3 regions of the Pseudomonas protegens genome follow, and region 3 is predicted to be linked to each of the others. Evidence: predicted binding sites of a transcription regulator. Region 3 holds the regulator's gene; each other region holds the start of a gene.
What was found. The regulator sigma-54, encoded in region 3, starts transcription at its own class of promoters, with help from an activator protein. The targets are predictions, from matches to a motif close to ANTGGCATNNANNTTGCTNT.
Positions count from the first base shown of each region.

Region 1: the regulator sigma-54 is predicted to act here: its motif matches at 2,975-2,994, upstream of glnA (glutamate--ammonia ligase).
Region 2: the regulator sigma-54 is predicted to act here: its motif matches at 2,430-2,449, upstream of glnK (P-II family nitrogen regulator).

Region 1 covers NZ_CP060201.1:2,826,594-2,831,075, reverse strand. Annotated here, with positions in the region: gene GGI48_RS13040 (CaiB/BaiF CoA transferase family protein) at 1-345, shown strand, start outside; gene GGI48_RS13035 (hypothetical protein) at 355-705, opposite strand; gene GGI48_RS13030 (chorismate mutase) at 781-1,335, opposite strand; gene glnA (glutamate--ammonia ligase) at 1,470-2,876, opposite strand; gene thiI (tRNA uracil 4-sulfurtransferase ThiI) at 3,209-4,482, shown strand, end outside.
Region 2 covers NZ_CP060201.1:3,487,678-3,492,159, reverse strand. Annotated here, with positions in the region: gene GGI48_RS16090 (secondary thiamine-phosphate synthase enzyme YjbQ) at 1-305, opposite strand, end outside; gene GGI48_RS16085 (ammonium transporter) at 515-1,852, opposite strand; gene glnK (P-II family nitrogen regulator) at 1,886-2,224, opposite strand; gene GGI48_RS16075 (accessory factor UbiK family protein) at 2,641-2,901, shown strand; gene GGI48_RS16070 (YifB family Mg chelatase-like AAA ATPase) at 3,091-4,482, shown strand, end outside.
Region 3 covers NZ_CP060201.1:2,159,937-2,164,418, forward strand. Annotated here, with positions in the region: gene lptA (lipopolysaccharide transport periplasmic protein LptA) at 1-511, shown strand, start outside; gene lptB (LPS export ABC transporter ATP-binding protein) at 511-1,236, shown strand; gene GGI48_RS10190 (RNA polymerase factor sigma-54) at 1,419-2,912, shown strand; gene hpf (ribosome hibernation-promoting factor, HPF/YfiA family) at 3,040-3,345, shown strand; gene ptsN (PTS IIA-like nitrogen regulatory protein PtsN) at 3,358-3,822, shown strand; gene rapZ (RNase adapter RapZ) at 3,825-4,482, shown strand, end outside.

The sequences.
Region 1 (4,482 bases), 670 kb from region 3:
CGTTCGGTTAATCGCGAGGCCTTGAAGCAGGCGCTGGAGCAGCATCTGGCCGCTCACGATGGGGCCGCGCTGGCGCCGCGGTTGATTGGCCTGGGGGTGCCGTGCGGCTCGATCGCCACGGTGGACCAGGTGGTGGCTCATCCCCATACCCGGCATCGCGGCCTGCTGGTGGAGATAGGCGATTATCGCGGCGTTGGTTCACCGCTGAAGCTCTCGCGAACGCCGGCCAGCTATCGCACTGCGCCACCCAGGTTGGGCCAGGACACCCGCGCGGTGCTGCAGGGATTGGGGCTGGATGAGCCGACGATTGCCAAATTGCTGGCCAGTGGCGTGGTGCGCGGTTGAGGCCCCTGATCAGCGACGGTGGGCGCGCAGCAGGGTGAAGGTGATGCTCGGGCTCTGTTGCAGCACCCGCGTGCCCTCAAGGATCTGTACCGCCAGGCGATGTTGGCCACGGTCGATGTTCACCAGCGCCAGCTCGGGGCCCCGGCTGGTGGCGCCATACGCCCTATCGTCCAGCAGCAGGCGCAGACGATGCTGCGGTTGCAGGTCCGGGGCCAATAGCACCCGCACATTGAAGCTACCGTTGTTGGCCCGCAGCGCGCCGTGCTCGGGCACGCCGAGCACCTGCAATTGCGCATAGGGCTCTGCGCAGGCGGGTAGGGCTGTTATCCACAGCAGGCAAAAGGCAGCAATGCGCATCATGCTGAGTCAGCTCGTTGAAGGGCTGCGGTTGAAAGGCTCCAGCATAGGGTGCGACCGGGCATGGCGCGGGCGTGGTTAACCTTTGAACACACATAACTCGGCGGTGGCGCGGACCATCGTCAGCTGCCGCAAAGGGTCGTTGCTGGCGGCCTGATTGGCCCGGGCCAGCCATTGCGGGCATTGTGGGTCGGTCTGGTACGGGGCGAAGTCAGCCAGTTGCTGCAGCAGGCGTTTTTGTAACTGATCGAGTTGTGGGCGGATCTGTCCGGCCAGGTCCTGGCGCGGGGTGTCCGGCGCCCGGCCTTGCAGGTGCCAGGCCGAGAGTCGGGCGTATTGCACCAGCTTGTTGGCTTCGATCTGGGCGGCGAAGAACTGCGCCACCGTTTCTTCGCTCAGGTGATAGGTCGCGGCCTGGGCCGTGGCGCCGGCAATCACTTGCTGCTCTCGCGGGCGGTCTTCCACGGCCTTGTGGCTGTCCCATTTGCTCAGGGCCACCTGATCGGCCATGGTCAGGCGCTCACTGATGCTCTGCAGCAGTGGGGCGAGGGTGGGCGGGGCATCGCTGGCGCAGGCGGCGCTGGTGAGCAGGCTGCAAGTCAGGGCGAGGCACAGGTTGAGGCGCGAAGTCATGGGCGGGCTCGGCTGATGGGAAGGAGGACGCCCATGATGCACGCAACCACCGCGGGCCGGGCCAGTGGGCGGGCATAAAAAAGGCCTCCCGAAGGAGGCCTCTCGATCACGCGGCGTGCGCCGGCGCTAGCGGATCAGCAGCTGTAGTACAGCTCGTACTCCAGTGGGTGTACGAAGGTACGAACCTTGATCTCTTCTTCGCTTTTCAGGGCGATGTAGGCGTCGATGAAGTCGTCGCTGAAAACGCCGCCTTTGGTCAGGAACGCACGACCTTTGTCCAGCTCTTCCAGGGCTTCCTTCAGGCTGCCGCAAACTTGTGGGATCTCTTTGGCCTCTTCAGGCGGCAGGTCATACAGGTTTTTGTCAGCGGCGTCGCCAGGGTGGATCTTGTTCTGGATACCGTCCAGGCCGGCCATCAGCAGAGCGGCGAAGGCCAGGTACGGGTTGGCAGCCGGGTCCGGGAAACGGGCTTCGATACGGCGGGCTTTAGGGCTCGACACGTAAGGAATACGGATCGAAGCGGAACGGTTGCGTGCCGAGTAGGCCAGCATCACCGGGGCTTCGAAGCCTGGAACCAGACGCTTGTAGGAGTTGGTGGCCGGGTTGGTGAAGCCGTTCAGGGCCTTACCGTGCTTGATGATGCCGCCGATGAAGTACAGAGCGGTATCGGACAGGCCGGCATAGCCTTCGCCAGCGAAGGTGTTCTTGCCGTCTTTCCAGATCGACATGTGCACGTGCATGCCCGAGCCGTTGTCGCCGTACAGTGGCTTAGGCATGAAGGTGGCGGTGCGACCGTAGGCGTCGGCCACGTTGTGCACGACGTATTTCAGGGTCTGGGTTTCGTCGGCTTTCTTCACCAGGGTGTTGAACTTGACGCCGATTTCGTTCTGGCCGGCAGTCGCCACTTCGTGGTGGTGAACTTCAACGGTCAGGCCCATTTCTTCCAGTGCGTTGCACATGGAGGTACGGATTTCGTGGTCGTGGTCGAACGGTGGAACCGGGAAGTAGCCGCCTTTGACGCCTGGACGGTGGCCCTTGTTGCCGCCTTCGATGTCCTGGTCGGACATCCACGAACCTTGTTCGGAGTAGATCTTGAACATCGAGCCGGAGATGTCGGACTTGAATTTCACCTGGTCGAAGATGAAGAACTCTGGCTCTGGACCGGCGAATACGGTGTCGCCGATACCGGTGGCTTTCAGGTGCTCTTCAGCGCGCTTGGCGATGGCCCGTGGGTCGCGATCGTAACCTTGCATGCTCGAAGGTTCGATGATGTCGCAGACCAGGATCAGGGTCGGTTCTTCGGTGAACGGGTCCAGCACGGCGGTTTCGTCGTCCGGCATCAGGATCATGTCGGAGGCTTCGATGCCTTTCCAGCCAGCGATGGAGGAACCGTCGAACATCTTGCCGGATTCGAAGAAGTCTTCATCCAGCGCATCACGGGCCGGCATGGTCACGTGATGTTGAGTGCCCTTGGTGTCAGTGAAGCGCAGATCAATCCATTTGACGTCATGATCTTTGATGAGTTGAACCGACTTCGACATAGTGTCCTCCGGGGTGGCTTCGGGCTTGGTGTTGGAGTGCCCTTAGAATGTGGGTGATGCCGGCGCGAATACTCTGCCATGGCAACCTGCCTCACAAGGGAGCAAATTGCATGCCAGTGCCCTGTGATGGGTTTTCTGCCCCAAAATCAGGCTTTGTGCGGCGGATTCGGCTAAATTTCGGCCTGTGGCGCACTGCAATGTAGCGCCTTACTCGATAAATGACCTGTTTTGGTGCACTGAAAACCTTCTGCACATTAATTGGTTAAACCTTGAGCAATTTCCGCTATAATCCGCGCCCCCCTTTTTCGGCTGGCCCAGCGCGCACAGTTTTCATGAAACTAATCGTTAAAGTTTTCCCGGAAATCACCATCAAGAGCCGCCCGGTACGGATGCGTTTCATCCGTCAGTTGGCCAAGAACATCCGTGCCGTGCTCCGCGATCTGGACCCGGCCGTGGTGGTCAATGGTGTGTGGGACAACCTTGAGCTGGAAACCACCCTCAGCGAGCCCAAGGCCCTGAAGGAGCTGGCCGAGCGCCTCTGCTGCATGCCCGGTATCGCGCACTTCCTGCAGGTCGACGAATACCCGCTGGGCGACTTCGACGACATCGTCGCCAAGTGCCAGCAGCACTTCGGCGAGGCCTTGCCCGGGAAGATTTTCTCCGTGCGCTGCAAGCGTGCCGGCAAGCATGAATTCAGCTCCATGGACGTGGAAAAGTACGTCGGCAGCCGGCTGCGTCGGCAGTGCGGCGCCGCCGGAATCTCCCTCAAAGAGCCGGAAATCGAAGTGCGGATGGAAATTCGCGACCAACGGTTGTTCGTGATCCACAGCCAGCACGATGGTATCGGCGGCTACCCGCTGGGTGCCCTGGAACAGACCCTGGTGCTGATGTCCGGCGGTTTCGATTCCACGGTGGCGGCCTACCAGATCATGCGCCGCGGCCTGATGAGCCACTTCTGCTTCTTCAACCTGGGCGGCCGTGCCCACGAATTGGGCGTGATGGAAGTCGCGCACTATATATGGAAGAAGTACGGCAGCTCCCAGCGCGTGCTGTTCGTCAGCGTGCCGTTCGAGGAAGTGCTCGGGGAAATTCTCGGCAAAGTCGACAACAGTCATATGGGCGTCATTTTGAAGCGTATGATGTTGCGTGCCGCCTCGAGCATCGCCGACCGCCTGCACATCGATGCACTGGTGACCGGCGAGGCGATTTCCCAGGTGTCCAGCCAGACCCTGCCGAACCTGTCGGTGATCGACTGCGTGACCGAGAAGCTGGTGCTGCGTCCGCTGATCGCCAGCCACAAGCAAGACATCATCGACCTGGCCGAACAGATCGGCACCGCCGACTTCGCCAAACACATGCCGGAGTACTGCGGGGTCATCTCGGTGAACCCCAAGACCCATGCCAAGCGCCATCGCGTCGAGCATGAAGAGAAAGAATTCGATATGGCGGTGCTCGAGCGTGCGATCGAGCGGGCCAAGCTGGTGCCGATCGATCGGGTGATCGACGAGTTGGGCCAGGATTTGCAGATTGAAGAAGTCAGCGAGGCGCTGGCCGGTCAGATCGTCATCGACATCCGTCACCCGGATGCCCAGGAAGACGACCCGCT
Region 2 (4,482 bases), 1.3 Mb from region 3:
GTCAGCTGACAGCCTAGCAAACTGGCCTTGAAGTGCGCCGGAAGGTCGTCTTCGCCTTCGTCGTTATGTTCGTACCCGGCCATGCCTTGAGGCACCAGGGTGTTGAAGAAACGCTCGAAGTCACGCCGGACCGCCGGATCGGCGTTCTCGTTGATGGTCAACGAGGCCGAGGTATGTTGCAGCCACAAATGCAGCAGACCAACCCGACACGCCCTCAACTCGGGCAGGCCGGCGAGCAACTCGTCCGTCACCAGGTGAAAGCCCCGGGGCCTGGCCCGCAGGGTAATCAGGGTCTGCTGCCACATACCGATCTCCACGCTTCGGCGCGCATTCTAGCGCGCTCAGTGAAAAAACAAAGCGCCGAATAATCCTGCTTTAGTGTAAGCATTTGTCCTGCTGGAAATCGCCACGGCAAACACGCCAATGCTTGTCAGAAAATCCTTTCAGCCTTTTTCAATGACAAACGTCAGGCAAAAAAATGCCCGGCCGGAGCCGGGCTTTTTTCCCCACGCGATTACAGGTTGTAACCACGCTCGTTGTGTTGTGCCAGGTCGAGGCCGACCGCCTCTTCTTCCTCGGTGACACGCAGCCCCATGACCGCATCCAGGACCTTGAGGATGATGAAGGTCACGATCGCGGTGTAGATCACCGTGAAGCCGACGCCCTTGGCCTGGATCCAGACCTGTGCCGCGATATCGGTGACGGTGCCGAAGCCGCCCAGGGACGGTGCGGCGAACACGCCAGTGAGGATCGCTCCGAGAATACCGCCGATGCCGTGAACGCCGAAGGCATCCAGGGAGTCGTCATAACCCAGCTTGCGCTTGAGGCTGGTGGCGCAGAAGAAGCACACCACACCGGCCGCCAGGCCAATGATCAGGGCGCCCATCGGGCCCACGGTGCCGGCAGCCGGAGTGATGGCGACCAGGCCGGCCACCACGCCCGAAGCGATGCCCAGCGCGCTTGGCTTGCCGTGGGTCATCCACTCGGCAAACATCCAGCCCAGGGCGGCGGCAGCGGTGGCGATCTGCGTGACCAGCATGGCCATGCCGGCGGTGCCGTTGGCGGCAGCCGCGGAACCGGCGTTGAAACCGAACCAACCGACCCACAGCATGGCCGCGCCCATCAGGGTGTAGCCCAGGTTGTGCGGCGCCATCGGCGTGGTGGGGAAGCCTTTACGCTTGCCCAGCACCAGACAGGCCACCAGGCCCGCGATACCGGCGTTGATGTGGACCACGGTGCCGCCGGCGAAGTCCAGCACGCCCCAGTCGCCCAGCAAAGAACCCGGACCGCTCCAGACCATGTGCGCGATTGGTGCGTACACCAGGGTGAACCAGACGCCCATGAAGATCAGCATCGCGGAGAACTTCATCCGCTCGGCGAAGGCACCGACGATCAGCGCCGGCGTGATGATGGCGAAGGTCATCTGGAAGGTGACGAACACCGCCTCAGGGAACAACGCCGTCGGGCCGGTCAGGCTGGCCGGAGTGATACCCGCCAGGAAGGCCTTGGACAAGCCGCCCACGAAGGAATTGAGATTGACGACGCCAGCTTCCATCCCGGTGGTATCGAACGCCATGCTGTAGCCATAGATGAACCACAGGACAGTGACCAGACCGGTGATGGCGAAGCACTGCATCATCACGGAAAGAATGTTTTTCGAACGCACCATGCCGCCGTAGAACAGCGCCAGCCCGGGAATGGTCATGAACAGCACCAGGGCCGTGGAGGTCAGCATCCACGCGGTGTCGCCGGAATTGAGCACTGGAGGGGGCACTGGATCTGCCGCCAAGGCCAGGCCAGGCATTACGAGGGACAACAGGGCTCCTAGCCCCGCGAATTTACGCAGAGTCATATTGTTTTCTCCTGGGGCGTTGGGTTTGGCGGCTTAGATGGCGTCGGTATCGGTTTCGCCGGTACGGATGCGAATAGCCTGTTCCAGATTGACCACGAAGATCTTGCCGTCACCGATCTTGCCGGTGTTGGCGGCCTTGGTTATCGCTTCGATAACCCGGTCAAGATCCTTGTCGTCAATGGCGACATCGATCTTCACCTTGGGCAGAAAATCCACCACGTACTCCGCACCGCGATACAGCTCGGTGTGACCCTTCTGCCGGCCGAAGCCTTTGACCTCAGTAACGGTAATGCCCTGCACGCCGATTTCGGACAGCGACTCGCGCACGTCGTCCAACTTGAACGGCTTGATGATGGCAGTGACTAGCTTCATGAAACTCTCTCCCGAATTGGTGGACTTGCCCCAGGAAAACAAACCCGACTCAAGTCTAAGCGCAGTGCCTGGCTTTGTAACGCACCGTCGGCCTTCCTCAGCCCGACCGACGCCAGCTAACCGCTGTCTGACGAAACACTCCCCGCGCAGGCTGCCGCACTGCATTCGTCACAGCGACTGCTTCAGTGCATGGGTCACTAGGGTCTAAGCAGAAAGCTTGCCAGCTCGGGAAAAATCAGTGATTTCAGTCCTTTGCCCGACGCTGACGGCGAATGGCTGAAAACCAGGCCCGGGATACGCACAAAAACAGTGCGTCGGCGCCCGGCCGGATGCGCAAAAAACGTGCAACCCAGGCTCGCCTGGAGCGTTGCTGCTGCGTGATACACTGCGGGCCGACTGCAATTCAGGACTCTCCCATGCTCGCGCCCAAAGACCTTCTCGATGCCCTGAGCGGCCACGCTTCGCGTTTGCTCAGCGGTGACACGCCCCTGCCCCGCAACGAAATCGAAAGCCAGTTCAAGGCCCTGCTGCAAAGCGGCTTCAGCAAGCTCGACCTGGTCAGCCGGGAAGAATTCGACAGCCAGATGGTGGTCCTGGCCCGCACCCGCGCACGCCTGGAAAGCCTCGAAGCCAAAGTGGCGGAGCTGGAAGCGCGGCTGAATCCGGCGCAAGACTGAGCTGAACAACTGATTCGCCGGCAAGCCGGCTCCTGAAGCCCCGTGCCGCAGGAGCCGACCGGCCAGCCAAGGCCGCAGCTTCGGCGACATATCCTGTGCCCATTGCGGCGCCTCTCCCGTCACCCCCCTCATCTATCCTTGCAGCAGCGCCGCAGGAAGCGGTTGCGCCGTCTCAAGGAAGAACTCCCCATGTCCCTGGCGATCATCCACAGCCGCGCCCAGGTCGGCGTGCAGGCACCGGCGGTCAGTGTTGAAGTGCACCTGGCCAATGGCCTGCCAAGCCTGACCCTGGTGGGCCTGCCGGAAGCCGCGGTCAAGGAAAGCAAGGACCGGGTGCGCAGCGCCATTCTCAATGCAGGGTTCAATTTCCCAGCGCGACGCATCACCCTCAACCTGGCCCCGGCGGACCTGCCCAAGGACGGCGGGCGCTTCGACCTGGCCATCGCCCTGGGCATCCTCGCCGCCAGTGTGCAGGTGCCGGCGCTGGCCCTGGACAACATCGAATGCCTGGGGGAACTGGCGCTGTCCGGGGCTGTACGCGCGGTGCGCGGCGTGCTCCCTGCCGCACTGGCGGCACGCGACGCCGGGCGCACCCTGCTGGTGCCCCGCGCCAATGCCGAAGAAGCCTGCCTGGCCAGCGGCCTGGAGGTGATCGCCATCGAGCATCTGCTGGAAGCCGTGGCCCATTTCAACGGCCACGCGCCGATAGCGCCTTATGTCAGCGACGGCCTGACACAAAGCCACGCCGCCTACCCCGATCTTCGCGAAGTGCAGGGCCAGCTCGCCGCCAAGCGCGCCTTGCTGATTGCCGCGGCCGGCGCCCACAACCTACTGTTCAGCGGCCCGCCAGGCACCGGCAAGACCCTGCTGGCCAGCCGCCTGCCCGGCCTGCTGCCCCCCTTGCAGGAAGACGAGGCCCTGGAAGTGGCGGCGATTCAATCGGTGACCAGCCACACGCCGCTGCGCCACTGGCCGCAACGACCATTTCGCCAGCCTCACCATTCGGCTTCGGGGGCGGCGCTGGTCGGCGGTGGCTCCAAACCCCAACCCGGGGAAATCACCCTGGCCCATCACGGCGTGCTGTTTCTCGATGAGCTGCCGGAATTCGATCGCAAGGTTCTGGAGGTCCTGCGCGAGCCCATGGAATCCGGGCAGATCGTCATCTCCCGGGCCCGCGACCGGGTGCAGTTCCCGGCCCGCTTCCAACTGGTCGCGGCGATGAACCCGTGCCCCTGTGGCTATCTTGGCGACCCCAGCGGACGCTGCCGGTGCACGCCGGAACAGATCCAGCGCTATCGCAACAAGCTGTCCGGCCCGCTGCTCGATCGCATCGACCTGCACCTGACCGTGGCCCGCGAAGCCACCGCCCTCAACCCCGAGCCACAACCAGGCGACAACAGCGCCGCAGCCACCGCCAAAGTCGCTCGGGCGCGCCAGCTGCAAGGCCAGCGCCAGGGCTGCGCCAATGCCTTTCTCGACCTGCCCGGCCTGCGCCGCCATTGCCAGTTATCCACCGCCGATGCGCACTGGCTGGAAGCGGCCTGCGAACGCTTGAACCTGTCGTTGCGCGCCGCTCACCGC
Region 3 (4,482 bases):
TCTGGGCGCAGCACTGGGAAGCGTGAGCGCCTGGGCTCTGCCGAACGATAGCCAACAGCCGATCCGCATTCAGGCCGACGACGCCCAGTTGGACGACAAGAACGGCGTGGCCACCTACAAGGGCGATGTGATCATCACCCAGGGCTCGATGAAGATCACCGGCAACACCGTGACCATCACCCGATCCAAGACTGGCGAAATCGATGTCGTGACTTCGGTGGGCAACCTGGCCTACTTCGAGCAGCTGCAGAAGCAGACCGACCCGAAACCGGTCCAGGCCTACGCCGTGACCATCCAGTACCATGCCCAGCAGAACCGCATCGTGCTGATCGACAAGGCCAAGGTGATCAACGACGGCAACACCACCGAAGGCGAGAAAATCGTCTACGACACCGTCAAGCAAGTGGCTAACGCCGGTCGCGCCAATGGCAGCTCGGTCACCGCGCCACGTCCGCGGATCGACATGGTCATCCAGCCGAAAAAGAAAACCGACGAGCAAAAGGCCCAGTAATGGCAACTCTGAAAGCTCAGCACCTGGCCAAGAGCTACAATAGCCGCCAGGTCGTGCGTGATGTCAGCCTGTCCATCGACAGCGGTCAGATCGTCGGCCTGCTCGGCCCCAACGGCGCCGGCAAGACCACCTGCTTCTACATGATCGTCGGCCTGGTCCAGGCCGATCAGGGCCGCGTGCTGATCGATGATCTGGACGTCAGCCACCAACCGATGCACGGTCGCGCCCGCGCCGGTATCGGCTACCTGCCCCAGGAAGCCTCGATCTTTCGCAAGCTGTCGGTGGCCGACAACATCATGGCCATCCTCGAGACCCGCAAGGAGCTCGACAAGGCCGGCCGTCGCCAGGAGCTGGAAAGCCTGCTGCAGGAATTCCACATCAACCACATCCGCGACAACCTCGGCATGAGCCTGTCCGGTGGTGAGCGCCGCCGCGTGGAAATCGCCCGAGCGCTGGCTACCGCCCCCAAGTTCATCCTGCTGGACGAACCCTTCGCCGGTGTGGACCCGATCTCGGTCGGCGATATCAAGCAGATCATCCATCACCTGAAGGCCAAAGGCATCGGTGTGCTGATCACTGACCACAACGTCCGGGAAACCCTGGACATCTGTGAGACCGCCTATATCGTCAACGACGGGCAACTGATCGCCGAAGGCGACTCCGAGACTATCCTGGCCAATGAACTGGTCAAGGAAGTCTATCTGGGCCATGAGTTCCGCCTGTAACGGCTGAGGTGTCGGGCCAGACGCCAGAGCGCCGGAAACGATAAATCCCCACAAACTTTATTGTTACAGCGCTCTAGGCAAACACTTCAGTTTCAGGCATATAATTTGCTTATGTTTGGCGCTCCGGCGCCCTGTAGTGGATGGCGCATGTGCGCCGGCAAATAAGGTGTTAAGCCCCTGCCATGAAACCATCGCTAGTCCTGAGAATGGGCCAGCAGCTGACGATGACACCGCAGCTGCAACAGGCCATCCGCCTGCTCCAATTGTCGACCCTGGACCTGCAACAGGAAATCCAGGAAGCCCTGGAGTCCAACCCGATGCTCGAACGCCAGGAAGACGGCGACGACTTCGACAACAGTGACCCCCTGGCCGACAACACCGAGTCCAAACCCAATACCGAAATCCAGGAACCCTCCTATCAGGAAACCGCCCCCACGGTGGACAACCTCGAGGAAGGCGAGTGGAACGAACGCATCCCCAACGAACTGCCCGTGGACACCGCCTGGGAAGACGTCTACCAGACCAGCGCCAGCAGCCTGCCCAGCAGCGATGACGACGAGTGGGACTTCACCACTCGCACATCGGCCGGTGAAAGCCTGCAGAGCCACCTGCTCTGGCAACTGAACCTGGCCCCGATGTCGGACACCGATCGCCTGATCGCCGTGACCCTGATCGATTGCATCAACAATCAGGGCTACCTGGACGAAACCCTTGAGGAAATCCTCGAGGCCTTCGATCCGGAGCTGGACATCGAGCTGGACGAGATCGAAGCCGTCCTGCATCGCATCCAGCAATTCGAACCTGCCGGTATCGGTGCACGCAACCTGGGTGAATGCCTGCTCCTGCAACTGCGCCAACTGCCGGCGAAAACCCCTTGGCTTAGCGAGGCCCAGCGCCTGGTCAGCGATTACATCGACCTTCTGGGCAGTCGCGACTACAGCCAATTGATGCGCCGCATGAAGCTCAAGGAAGACGAACTGCGCCAGGTCATCGAACTGGTGCAAAGTCTCAATCCGCGTCCCGGCTCGCAGATCGAATCCAGCGAAGCCGAGTACGTGGTCCCGGACGTCATCGTGCGCAAGGACAACGAGCGCTGGCTGGTGGAGTTGAACCAGGAATCCGTGCCACGCCTGCGGGTCAACGCACAGTACGCCGGCTTTGTTCGCCGCGCCGACACCAGCGCCGACAACACCTTCATGCGCAATCAGTTGCAGGAAGCCCGCTGGTTCATCAAGAGCCTGCAGAGCCGCAACGAAACCCTGATGAAAGTCGCCACCCAGATCGTCGAGCACCAACGGGGCTTCCTAGAGTACGGCGACGAAGCCATGAAACCCCTGGTTCTGCATGACATTGCCGAAGCGGTAGGCATGCACGAATCAACGATTTCCCGGGTGACCACGCAAAAATTCATGCATACCCCTCGGGGCATATATGAACTGAAATACTTTTTCTCCAGCCACGTCAGCACCTCGGAAGGCGGCGAATGCTCGTCCACGGCAATCCGCGCGATCATCAAAAAACTGGTGGCCGCGGAAAATCAGAAAAAGCCGTTGAGTGACAGCAAGATCGCTGGTTTACTGGAGGCACAAGGCATTCAGGTAGCCCGTCGGACCGTCGCCAAATACCGCGAATCCCTTGGGATCGCGCCTTCCAGCGAACGGAAGCGGTTGATGTAACCGCCGGGCCGGCCACAGCGTTTCAGAGCGTGCCTGCAAGCTGGCTGAGCCAGTGATTGCAGGCATGGTCTAGGTGGCAGGCACCTCAGCCTGCCGCGTTATGCACTGGCAACGAAGGAGAAGCTGTATGCAAGTCAACATCAGTGGACACCAACTCGAAGTGACTGAACCTCTGCGCGCTTACATCGGCGAAAAACTCGACCGGCTGGAGCGGCATTTCGACAAGATTACCAATGTGCAGGTCACCATGGCCGTCGAAAAACTGAAGCAGAAAATCGAAGCCACGCTGCACATCCACGGTGGGGAGGTCGTCGCCAATGCAGAACATGACGATATGTATGCCGCAATCGACCTGCTCACGGACAAGCTTGACCGCCAACTGAAAAAGCATAAGGAAAAGCAACTCCACCTTCTCCAAGGCACGGGTCGCTAACACTCCCCTCCCATGATCCGACTTGAAAGCATCCTGACCCCCGGCCGTTCCCTGGTGAACGTGCCGGGCGGCAGTAAAAAACGCGCCCTCGAACAAATTGCCAACCTGATCAGCCGTGAAGTGCCTGATCTGGAGATGCAGGACGTCTTCGAGAGCCTGATCGCCCGCGAGAAACTCGGCTCCACCGGTTTTGGCAACGGCATCGCTATTCCCCACTGCCGCCTCAAAGGCTGTGAGTCGCCCATCAGTGCACTGATGCACTTGGACGCCCCCATCGATTTCGACGCCATCGACGGCGCCCCGGTCGACCTGCTGTTTGTCCTGCTGGTCCCGGAAGCCGCCACCGATGCTCACCTGGAACTGCTGCGGCAGATCGCCAGCATGCTCGATCGCAAGGAAGTCCGTGATCGCCTGCGCAGTGCCTCCAGCAACGAAGCCTTGTATCAGGTTGTCCTGGACGAGCAAAACGGTCAGTAATCATGCGCTTGATCATCGTCAGCGGCCGTTCCGGCTCAGGTAAAAGCACCGCCCTCGATGTTCTCGAGGACCACGGCTACTACTGCATCGACAACCTGCCCGCAGGCTTGCTGCCCGAGCTGGCCGAACGTGCATTGATTCACACTGAACTGGCGCAACCGCTGGTGGCGGTGTCCATCGACGCCCGCAACCTGCCCAGCCATCTGTCACGCTTTCCCGAGCTGCTGGAAGAAGTGCGCAGCCGGCATATCCAGTGCGATGTGCTGTATCTGGATGCCGACGAGGAAACCCTGCTCAAGCGCTTCTCGGAAACTCGTCGTCGTCACCCGCTGAGCAGTGCCAATCGCTCGCTGGCCGAAGCCATCCACGATGAAACCCAACTGCTGGGCCCGATCGTCGATCTGGCCGACCTCAAGGTCAACACCACCAATCTGAACCTCTACCAACTGCGGGACACCATCAAGCTGCGCCTGTTGAACCAGCCGGAACCCGGCACCGCGTTTCTGGTGGAGTCCTTTGGTTTCAAGCGCGGCATGCCGGTGGACGCCGATCTGGTGTTTGACGTTCGCTGCCTGCCCAACCCGTATTGGAAGCCCGAACTGCGCGCCCAATCCGGACTGGACGCCCCGGTGGCGGAATACCTGGCCGCGCAACCCGATG